DNA from 2 places in the Amycolatopsis sp. NPDC114484 genome. Region 1 is predicted to be linked to the other one. Evidence: riboswitches for the same ligand, from Rfam matches in the RefSeq annotation. Region 1 holds a riboswitch; the other holds the start of a gene.
The links. Region 1 has a riboswitch for thiamine pyrophosphate ahead of ACZ7SW_RS36810 (thiamine ABC transporter substrate-binding protein). Riboswitches for the same ligand answer to the same signal wherever they lie in the genome.
Positions count from the first base shown of each region.

Region 1 (4,298 bases):
GGAACACCAGACCGAATTCGCGCTTGTGCACCGGCACCGCGGCGAGGTCAGTGCCGTCCCAGGACACCGAGCCGGACGAAACCGGCTCCAGCCCGGTGATCGCGCGCAGCAATGTCGATTTGCCCGAGCCGGACGGCCCGAGCAACGCGAGCACCTCGCCGTCGGCGATGTCCAGCTTCGCGTCGCGGACCGCGGCAAACGATCCATAATGGACAGTCAAATCCCGTACCGTGAGCGCCATCAGAACTCCCCGACTGTGCTGCGGCCGCGGACCGAGCCGAACCGGTCGATCAGCGCCACCGCCACCACAGTCACCACCATGAGCAGGGCGCACGCGGCGTACGCCATCTGGTTGTTCAGCTCCCCCGGCCTGCTGATCAGCGTCGCGACGGCCACCGGAAGCGTCGGCGCGTCCGGCCGGGCGAGGAAGCTGGTCGCGCCGAACTCGCCGAGCGCGACGACGTACCCGAAGCCCGCCGCGGCCACCACCGACCGGGCGACCAGCGGAAAGTCGATCTCCCGCCACACCCGCGCCGGGCTCGCGCCGAGCGTCGCGGCGGCCTGGCGCAGCCGGACGTCGACCGCGCGCAGCACCGGCAGGATCATCCGCACCACCAGCGGCATGATCACCAGCGCTTGAGCGAACGGCACGAGCAGCGGCGACGTGCGGAGGTCGCCGGGCAACGCGTCGAGCGTCACGAGATAGCCGAAGCCGACGGTCACCGCTGAGACGCCTAGCGGCAGCATCAACGCGACGTCCATGGTTTCACCCATCCCGCGCGCGAGCCCTCCCGGCGAACGGCGGAGCGCCACCAGCACCACACTCGCGACCAGTCCGACGGCCATCGCCAAGAGCGTCGCATCAGTGGCTGCGGCGAGCGAATTCTGCGCCGCGATCCAGCCGGACACCTGCAGCGCGCCGTTCTGCCCCACGGTGTTCAGCGCGCGGTACCCGGCGAGGCTCCATCCGTCCGAAGTGGACACTGACTCGAGGAGCAGCGAGACGATCGGCGTCAGCAACAGGCCGAGCACTACGGCCGCAGCACCGACTGTCCACCACTCCCCGCCTCGCGGCCGACGCGCCGTGACCTGCGCGGACCGCAGCTTCACCGCGTTCTCCCGCTTCCGGCGTGCCACCGCGCCAAGCACCAGCGCGGCGACCACAGCCGCGAACTGGATCAACGACAGCGCAGCCGCACCGGATAGGTCGAGCAGGTCGACCGTGCGGAGGTAAATCTCGGTCTCCAGCGTCCGGTAGCTACCGCCGCCGAGGATCAGCACCACACCGAAACTGGTGGCGCAGAACAGAAACACCACCGCGGCAGCAGACGCGACAGCCGGGCCGAGCGCAGGCAACGTCACCGACCGGAACGCCCGCCACGGCGAGGCACCGAGCGCCCGCGCCGCCTCGGTCGCGCGCGGATCGAGATGCGCCCACAACCCGGCGACCGTGCGCGCGACGACCGCGACGTTGAAGAACGCGTTGGCCAGCACGAGCGGCAGCACGCCGCCGTCCGGCCAGATCGCCCGGAACGCCAGGCCGACGACGACCGTCGGCAGCACGAACGGAACCAGCACGATCGTCCGCGCCAAGCCGACACCCGGCAGCCGGACGCGGGCGAGCAGATACGCCACCGGCAGCCCGGCGAGCACCGCGACCACCGTCGACGCGGCCGCACTGGCCAGCGTGAACCCGGCTAGCCGCCACGTCTGCGGATCGCCGAGGACAGTGTCGACGCCGCCCGCGGAAAACCCCCGGCCGACGATCGCGACGACCGGCCAGGCGAAGAACACCACCAGGAACGCGACCGGCAGCAAGCCGAGCAGCGTGAGCCCGATGGTGCGCGCGGGGATCACGCGCCCATGAGCGAGCGCCATTCCCCGATCCACTTCTCCCGGCCCGCCTGCACCTTGTCCGCGGGCATGGTGGCCGGCGTCTGCGGCTGCGGTGCCGCGGTGGCCCAGCCCGCGGGCAGTTCGACGCCCTGGCGCGCGGGGTAGACGTACATGTTGGCCGCGACCGTCGTCTGGAACTGCTGCGACAGCAGGAAGTCGACGACCTTCTGGGCCTGCGGGAGCTGCTTGCCGTTGGTGAGCACGCCCGCGTACTCGACCTGGCGGAAGCAGGTGTCGAGCAGCGCCTTGGTGCGCGGCTTGCCGTCCTCGCCGAGCTCCGCGGCCGGCGACGAGGCATAGGACACGACGATCGGCCGCGGGCCCTTGCCCGACGAACCGGAGAAGTCCTTGGTGTAGGCCTCCTCCCAGCCGCTGACGGTCTTGATGCCGTTGTCCTTAAGCTTCTGCCAGTAGCCCTGCCAGCCGTTCTCGCCGTACTTCGCGACCGTGCCGAGCAGGAAGGCCAGCCCCGGCGACGCGGTGGCCGGGCTCTCCGCGACGGTCAGGTCCTTGTACTTGGGGTCGGCGAGGTCGTCGTAGGTCTTCGGCTCCGGGAGGCCCTTGCTCGCGAAGTAGGCCGGGTCGATGTTCACGCAGACGTCGCCGAGGTCGACCGCCGCCAGCCGGTGCTGCGGGTCGACGGAGTAACGCTGTGGGCCGCGGTCGGCCTCCGGGCTGGTGTAGGGCTGGAAGACGCCCTCGCTGAGCGCGCGCGAGGCGAAGGTGTTGTCGACGCCGTACGCGACATCGCCGATCGGGCTGCCCTTGGTGAGCACGAGCTTGTTGGTGAGCGCGCCGGCGTCGCCGGACTTGAGGATCTTGAGCTTGATCCCGGACTGGCGCTGGAACGCGTCGAGCACGTCCTGCGGGGCGGCGAACGAATCGTGCGTGACCAGCGTGACGGTCGGCGTCTGCTGGTCAGAGCTCGCGGACGACCCGCCGGAGTCGCCGCTGGAGAGCGAGCAGGCGCTGGCGAGCACCGAGACTCCTGCGAGACAGGCCACCGTGCGGACGGTCCGCGACATCATTCTTCCCCTCCTGCACTGCGCCGGATGAGGGAGAGCGATACGGCCTCCCTACGCCGGCATGATCCGGATCCAGGTGCGAACGGTCGCGGGTGCGAGGCCCGCCTCTCAGCCCGGCGTACCGGACTCCCGTGGCAATGCCGCAGCGTAGCCGACACCATGGAGTGATGACTCAGCTATTGAACGACTCGGCGGTGGAGCAGGCCCTCGGCGGCGTTCCGGAGTGGCGGCGCGAGGACGGCACCATCGTGCGGACGGTCGAACTCCCGTCCTTCCCGGCGGCGATCGAGGTGGTGGACCGGGTAGCCGAACTCGCCGAGGAGGCCGACCACCATCCCGACATCGACATCCGCTGGCGCACCCTGACCTTCCGCCTCAGCACCCACTATCTGGGCGGCCTGACCGAACGCGACTTCGCGCTCGCCGGGCAGATCGACGAGGTGCTGGCGGCCCGCTGACCAGGTGTGACGTCCGCAACCCTGGCATAACGAGCGACCCTTTCGCGCGTCTCCCGGACAGACGCGATGAGAGGAGGCCGGGATGGTCCAGGCACTCGTGGTGGGGATGGGTTCGTTCGGCCTGATGGTGGCCGCCGCGGGCGGGGTGCTGTGGCACACCGCGCGCAATCGGCGTGACCTTGATCACAAGCGGTAACAGTGAGCTAGATCAAGGCGCTATCCCAGCGGTAATCGTCGGCACTCGCCCCGCTAGGACCCGCCATGAACAGCACATCCGCCCAGCTCACCGCCGCACAGCGCACGTGGGTCGCGGCGTTCTCGACCGCCGTCGTCCTGCTGTCGATGATCGTGCTCGGCCTGCTCGGCTGAGCCCCGGCCGGTTCACGGCAGCGGGAACATCCGGATGAAGAAGAACATGCCGATCCCGATGAGCCCGATCACGATCGACGCGCAGCCGACCAACCCCATCCGGACCGGCCCTTCCGGGACCGACTCCGCCGGGTTCCCGGGGTTCACCGCCACCTGAAGCGTCGCGTTCCGCCGCGGCTCGCTCCAGCCGACCGTCTCGGACTTGCCGCCGTGGACCTGGCCGTCCGGCCCGCGGTACTCGTACCTCGGGTAGTAGACCGTCCGGCTGTCGAGATCGGCCCCGCCGCGGCGCCGGTCGTACCCGGTCACCACCGCCTGGGTCCGCGGCCACGACGCCAGCCCTTTCTTGCGGCGGCTGGCTTTTCTCAGCTGGATCGAGGAACTCACCACGAGGGCGACCATGAATGCGCCCCACAGGGCATAGAGAACGATACGCACCGGGGCATCTTCGCCGGATAATCGGCGCGAGCGGGACGTTTCCCCGAAATTGCCCCTCGCGGGTCAGGTCACAGCTCGCCGGGAGGCGGGGCCGGGACCCGGTGGTGCCACT
Region 1 is NZ_JBVKDQ010000022.1:8,134-12,431, forward strand. It holds gene ACZ7SW_RS36800 (ABC transporter ATP-binding protein) at 1-241, opposite strand, end outside; gene ACZ7SW_RS36805 (ABC transporter permease) at 241-1,878, opposite strand; gene ACZ7SW_RS36810 (thiamine ABC transporter substrate-binding protein) at 1,854-2,921, opposite strand; TPP riboswitch at 2,953-3,064, opposite strand; gene ACZ7SW_RS36815 (4a-hydroxytetrahydrobiopterin dehydratase) at 3,089-3,379, shown strand; gene ACZ7SW_RS36820 (DUF3592 domain-containing protein) at 3,761-4,186, opposite strand; gene ACZ7SW_RS36825 (hypothetical protein) at 4,255-4,298, opposite strand, start outside.

Region 2 (4,298 bases), on a different contig from region 1:
GGACGGTGTCGCGGATTTCGTCCTCGGTCACCGTGATCACGCCGTCCAGAACGTGCTGCAGGTGCGCGAACGTGAGCTCGGACGGTTGCGCGCGCAGGCCGTCGGCGATGGTGCGGGCGCGTTCGGCGATGGGCCAGTCCACGATCTCGCCCGCGGCGAGGCTGGCCGCGGTGTCGGCGGCCAGTTCCGGTTCGACGCCGTAGACCTTCGCGTTCGGGCACTTCGCCTTGATCGCGGTGCCGACGCCGGAGGCGAAGCCGCCGCCGCTGACCGGGACCAGCACGGTCTCGACATCCGGCAGGTCCTCGGCGATCTCCAGGCCGACGGTGCCCTGCCCGGCGATGATGTCCGGGTGGTCGAACGGCGGGATCAGCGTGAGACCGCGTTCCTCCGCGAGCGCGAGCGCCGCCGATTCCCGTTCCGCGATCGGCACTTCGCGGACTTCCGCACCCCAGCGAAGAGTGGCTTCGACCTTCAGCCGCGGAGTGACGTCCGGCACCACGATCACCGCGGGAATCCCGAATTCGCGGGCGGCGTAGGCGACCGCTTGCGCGTGGTTGCCGCTTGAATACGCGACCACGCCGCGTTTCCGTTCGACGTCGGTGAGTGCGGCGATCGCGTTGTACGCGCCGCGGATCTTGAACGCGCCGATCGGTTGCAGGCTCTCGGGTTTCACCCAGAACTCGCCGGGAACCCAGAGCTGACGCAGCAATGGAGTGTGCACCGCGGTGCCCTTCACCCGCTCGGCCGCGGTTTCGATGTCGGAGATCGTCACGAGGTGCATGGGGCGAGTATGTCAGGAATGTGTGAGCTTTAGTCTATCCATTTTGGACAGTCAACGTGGCGTCCCTCACGCCGGGGCAACGAAGGGAGCACCTCAGACGACTTAACCGTTGAAGAAACAGGGACAACGGCTGGGAAACGATCAGATCGGAATCATGAGCGAGGAGCAGAAGGAAACCGCGGAGGACAAGAAGAAACTCCGGACGACCTCGGTGCTCGCCGCCGCGCTGGCGGCGGTCACCGCCGCGTTGCTGGGTTCGACGCTGGGGGTCGCGGGAACAGTCATCGGCGCCGGAGTGGCCAGCGTGGTCAGCACCGTCGGCGGCGAGTTGTACCTGCGTTCTCTGCAGCGCACTCGTGATGCCGCGCGGAAGGCGATGGAAACCGCTGCGCGACGCGGTCGCGGCGGCTTGGCACCGGTGCGGGTGCCCAGCGACAAGCCAACCGCCCCCGGCGAGGCGCCAACGGCGTATCTCCCGGCTGACCTGGCGAACATGCCCACGGTCCGGTTGTCCGAGCTGAAGCCGACCGAGCCGGAGAAGTCGGACAGTCTGGGCGAAAAGCTGCGGAAGCTGCGGTGGCCGTTGATCATCGCTTCGAGCGTGGTGGCGTTCGTCGTCGCGTTGGTCGTTCTGCTGGGGCTTGACTGGACGACCAAGGGAAGCGTGTCTACCGGGCTGATCCCTCGGCAGCCGGATACCAGCCAGCAGCGGGATGACCACCCGGACAACGCGCCGAGTACTGCGCCGCAGACCCCTCCGCCAGGCGAGTCGAAGCAGAACAACCCGACGTCCACTCCCATGACTACGCCCAGCGCTCCGCCGCCTTCGGAGCAGACGCAGCAGAGCCGCCCGCCGTCAACGTCCTCGAAGCCGAGCACGAGCTCGCAGGCCCCCAGCACCAGCCAGACTCCGACGGCCCCCGCAGTCCCGTCAAACGCAGGCGAGTAGCCCTCCCTCCGCCGTTGTCCTCACAGACCACCACGAACCGCCACCGGTGCACCCACCGAACCACGCACCCACACCACCCCCGCACCCCGATACGAAGCCAAAATGCGGTCTGAGGGTGCTTGTCAAGGCATCTTTCCCGCCTTGACAAGCACCCTCAGACCGTCATCACAATCAAGCTTCGGGGTGCCCCCACGCAACACCGCAGCAATGTCGCCGCCAGGCGACGAGCCCCCCTAAGAAAGCCGAACCCTAAGCCCCTCCGCAGCAGCCTTAGGATCCTCAGCCTCAGTAATAGCCCGAACAACCACAACCCGAGAAGCCCCCGCCTCCAGCACCTCCGGCAACCGAGCCTCGTCAATCCCGCCGATCGCGAACCACGGCCGCTCAGTCCCGAGAGCCGCGGTAGACCGAACCAACCCCAACCCAGGCGCAAACCGCCCAGGCTTAGTCGGCGTGGGCCAACAGGGCCCAGTGCAGAAGTAATCCACCCCGTCCTCACCAGCCGCCGCCGCGGCCTGCTCCGCCGAATGGGTAGACCGCCCGATCACCACGTCGTCGCCCAGCACCCGCCGCGCAAGCGACACCGGAATATCGTCCTGCCCCAGATGCAGCACATCCGCCCCCACCGCCAGCGCCACATCCGCCCGGTCGTTCACCGACAGCAGCGCCCCGTGCCGCGCACAGGCCTCCGCCAGCACCTCCAGCGCCGCGATTTCCTGCTTGGCCTCCAGCGGCGCGCCCCCGGTCTTGTCCCGCAGCTGCACGATGTCGACGCCACCCGCCAACGCGGCGTCAGCGAACTCAGCAAGGTCTCCCCGCGAAGCACGGGCGTCAGTGCACAAGTACAGCCGGGCGTCGGCGAGACGGGTGCGAATTTGGTCTCCGGTCAAGGCAGGCATGGCGGTGACGTTACCCGCGCGCTACGGTGTTGGAGTCCGCACGGGAGCCCGAGGCACGGGCTGAGAGGGAGCTGCCGCTCCGACCGTGGAACCTGATCCGGGTCATGCCGGCGCAGGGAGCGTGATTCCACTGTGAACACCAGCACCACAACCGTCACTGTCGTCGGCGGCGGCGTCATCGGGCTGTCCGCGGCCTGGCGCGCGGCCGTCTCTGGATGGCGCGTCACGGTCATCGACCCGGATCCGGTGCGCGGCGGCGCGTCCTGGCTGGCCGGCGGGATGCTCGCCCCGGTCACCGAGGCGTGGCCGGGTGAGGAAGCCGTGCTCAGCCTGGGGGAAGCGTCATTGCGGCGCTGGCCCAGCTTCGCGCGGGAACTCGGTGCCGAAGGGACCGATCCCGGGCTGGCCGAGCACGGCACGATCGTCGTCGGGTTCGACAGCGCCGACGCCGGGCACCTCGACATCCTCGCCGGGTACCTGCGTTCGCTCGGCCGCGACGTCGAGACACTCACCGGCCGCGCGGCGAAGCGGCTCGCGCCGGGCCTTGGCGCGGTTCGCAGCGGCCTGCGTGTGCCGGGCGATTTAGCCGTGGACAACCGGAAACTGCTCACAGCGCTGAGCGAAGCGGCTACGAAGCGTGGGGTCGAGTTCCGTCGCGAACGGCTCGAGAGCCTCTCCGAAGTGTCCGGTCCGGTGATTCTCGCCGCGGGTGCGTGGACCGGTCAGCTGCATCCGTTGCTGGAGCACGCCGTACGCCCGCTCAAGGGGGAGATCCTGCGGCTGCGTCCGCGTCGGGGTTGCCTGCCGCCTCCGCCGTACACGGTGCGCGCGATGGTCGAAGGACGGCCGATCTATCTGGTACCGCGAGAAAACGGCGAACTGGTCCTTGGCGCGACGCAGTACGAAGCGGGTTTCGACCAGGCCGTCACCGCGCGCGGCGTACGCGAGCTGCTGGAGAACGCGGAACGGATTCTGCCCGGCATCACGGAGTACGAGCTGGTGGAAGTCGCCGCCGGACTGCGCGCCGCGAGCCGAGATGCGTTGCCGTACATCGGCGAAGTGAGCGAAGGCGTGTACGCGGCGACCGGGCATCACCGCAACGGTTTGCTGATGGCACCCGCGACTGCGGACGCTGTGGTCGCGTGGCTGGCCGGCGAAGCCCCGTCGCCGGAGGTCGCCGCGGCGACGCCCGCCCGGCTGGTCGAGAAGGAGCGAGTCTGATGGAGATCAAGGTCAACGGCGAGTGGCGGGAGTTTCCCGACGACAGCACCGTTTCCGCGGTCCTCGACGCGCTGGGCGCGGAACGCCGGGGCGTGGCCGTCGCGGTCAACGGCGAGGTCGTGCGGCGTGGCGAATGGGAAGAAGCGGTCGTGCCGAAGGGCGCGCACCTCGAAGTGCTGACCGCGGTTCAAGGAGGTTGAGCATGGACGACCTGATCATCGGCGAACACAAGCTGTCGTCGCGATTGATCATCGGCACCGGTGGCGCGGCGAATCTCGAGGTGCTGGAACGCGCGCTGGTCGCGTCGGGCACCCAGCTGACCACCGTGGCGATGCGCCGAGCCGACGCCGAGGGCGGCTCCGGGGTGCTGGAGTTGTTGCGGCGCTTGGACATCGAGCTGCTGCCCAACACCGCGGGCTGCCGGACGGCGGCGGAAGCCGTGCTC
Region 2 is NZ_JBVKDQ010000009.1:92,917-97,214, reverse strand. It holds gene ACZ7SW_RS22715 (threonine ammonia-lyase) at 1-784, opposite strand, end outside; gene ACZ7SW_RS22710 (hypothetical protein) at 939-1,733, shown strand; gene thiE (thiamine phosphate synthase) at 1,967-2,632, opposite strand; TPP riboswitch at 2,663-2,768, shown strand; gene thiO (glycine oxidase ThiO) at 2,765-3,853, shown strand; gene thiS (sulfur carrier protein ThiS) at 3,853-4,053, shown strand; gene thiG (thiazole synthase) at 4,056-4,298, shown strand, end outside.
Region 2: it holds a riboswitch for thiamine pyrophosphate, as region 1 does, so the genes downstream of both, thiO (glycine oxidase ThiO) here and ACZ7SW_RS36810 (thiamine ABC transporter substrate-binding protein) in region 1, are expected to answer to the same signal.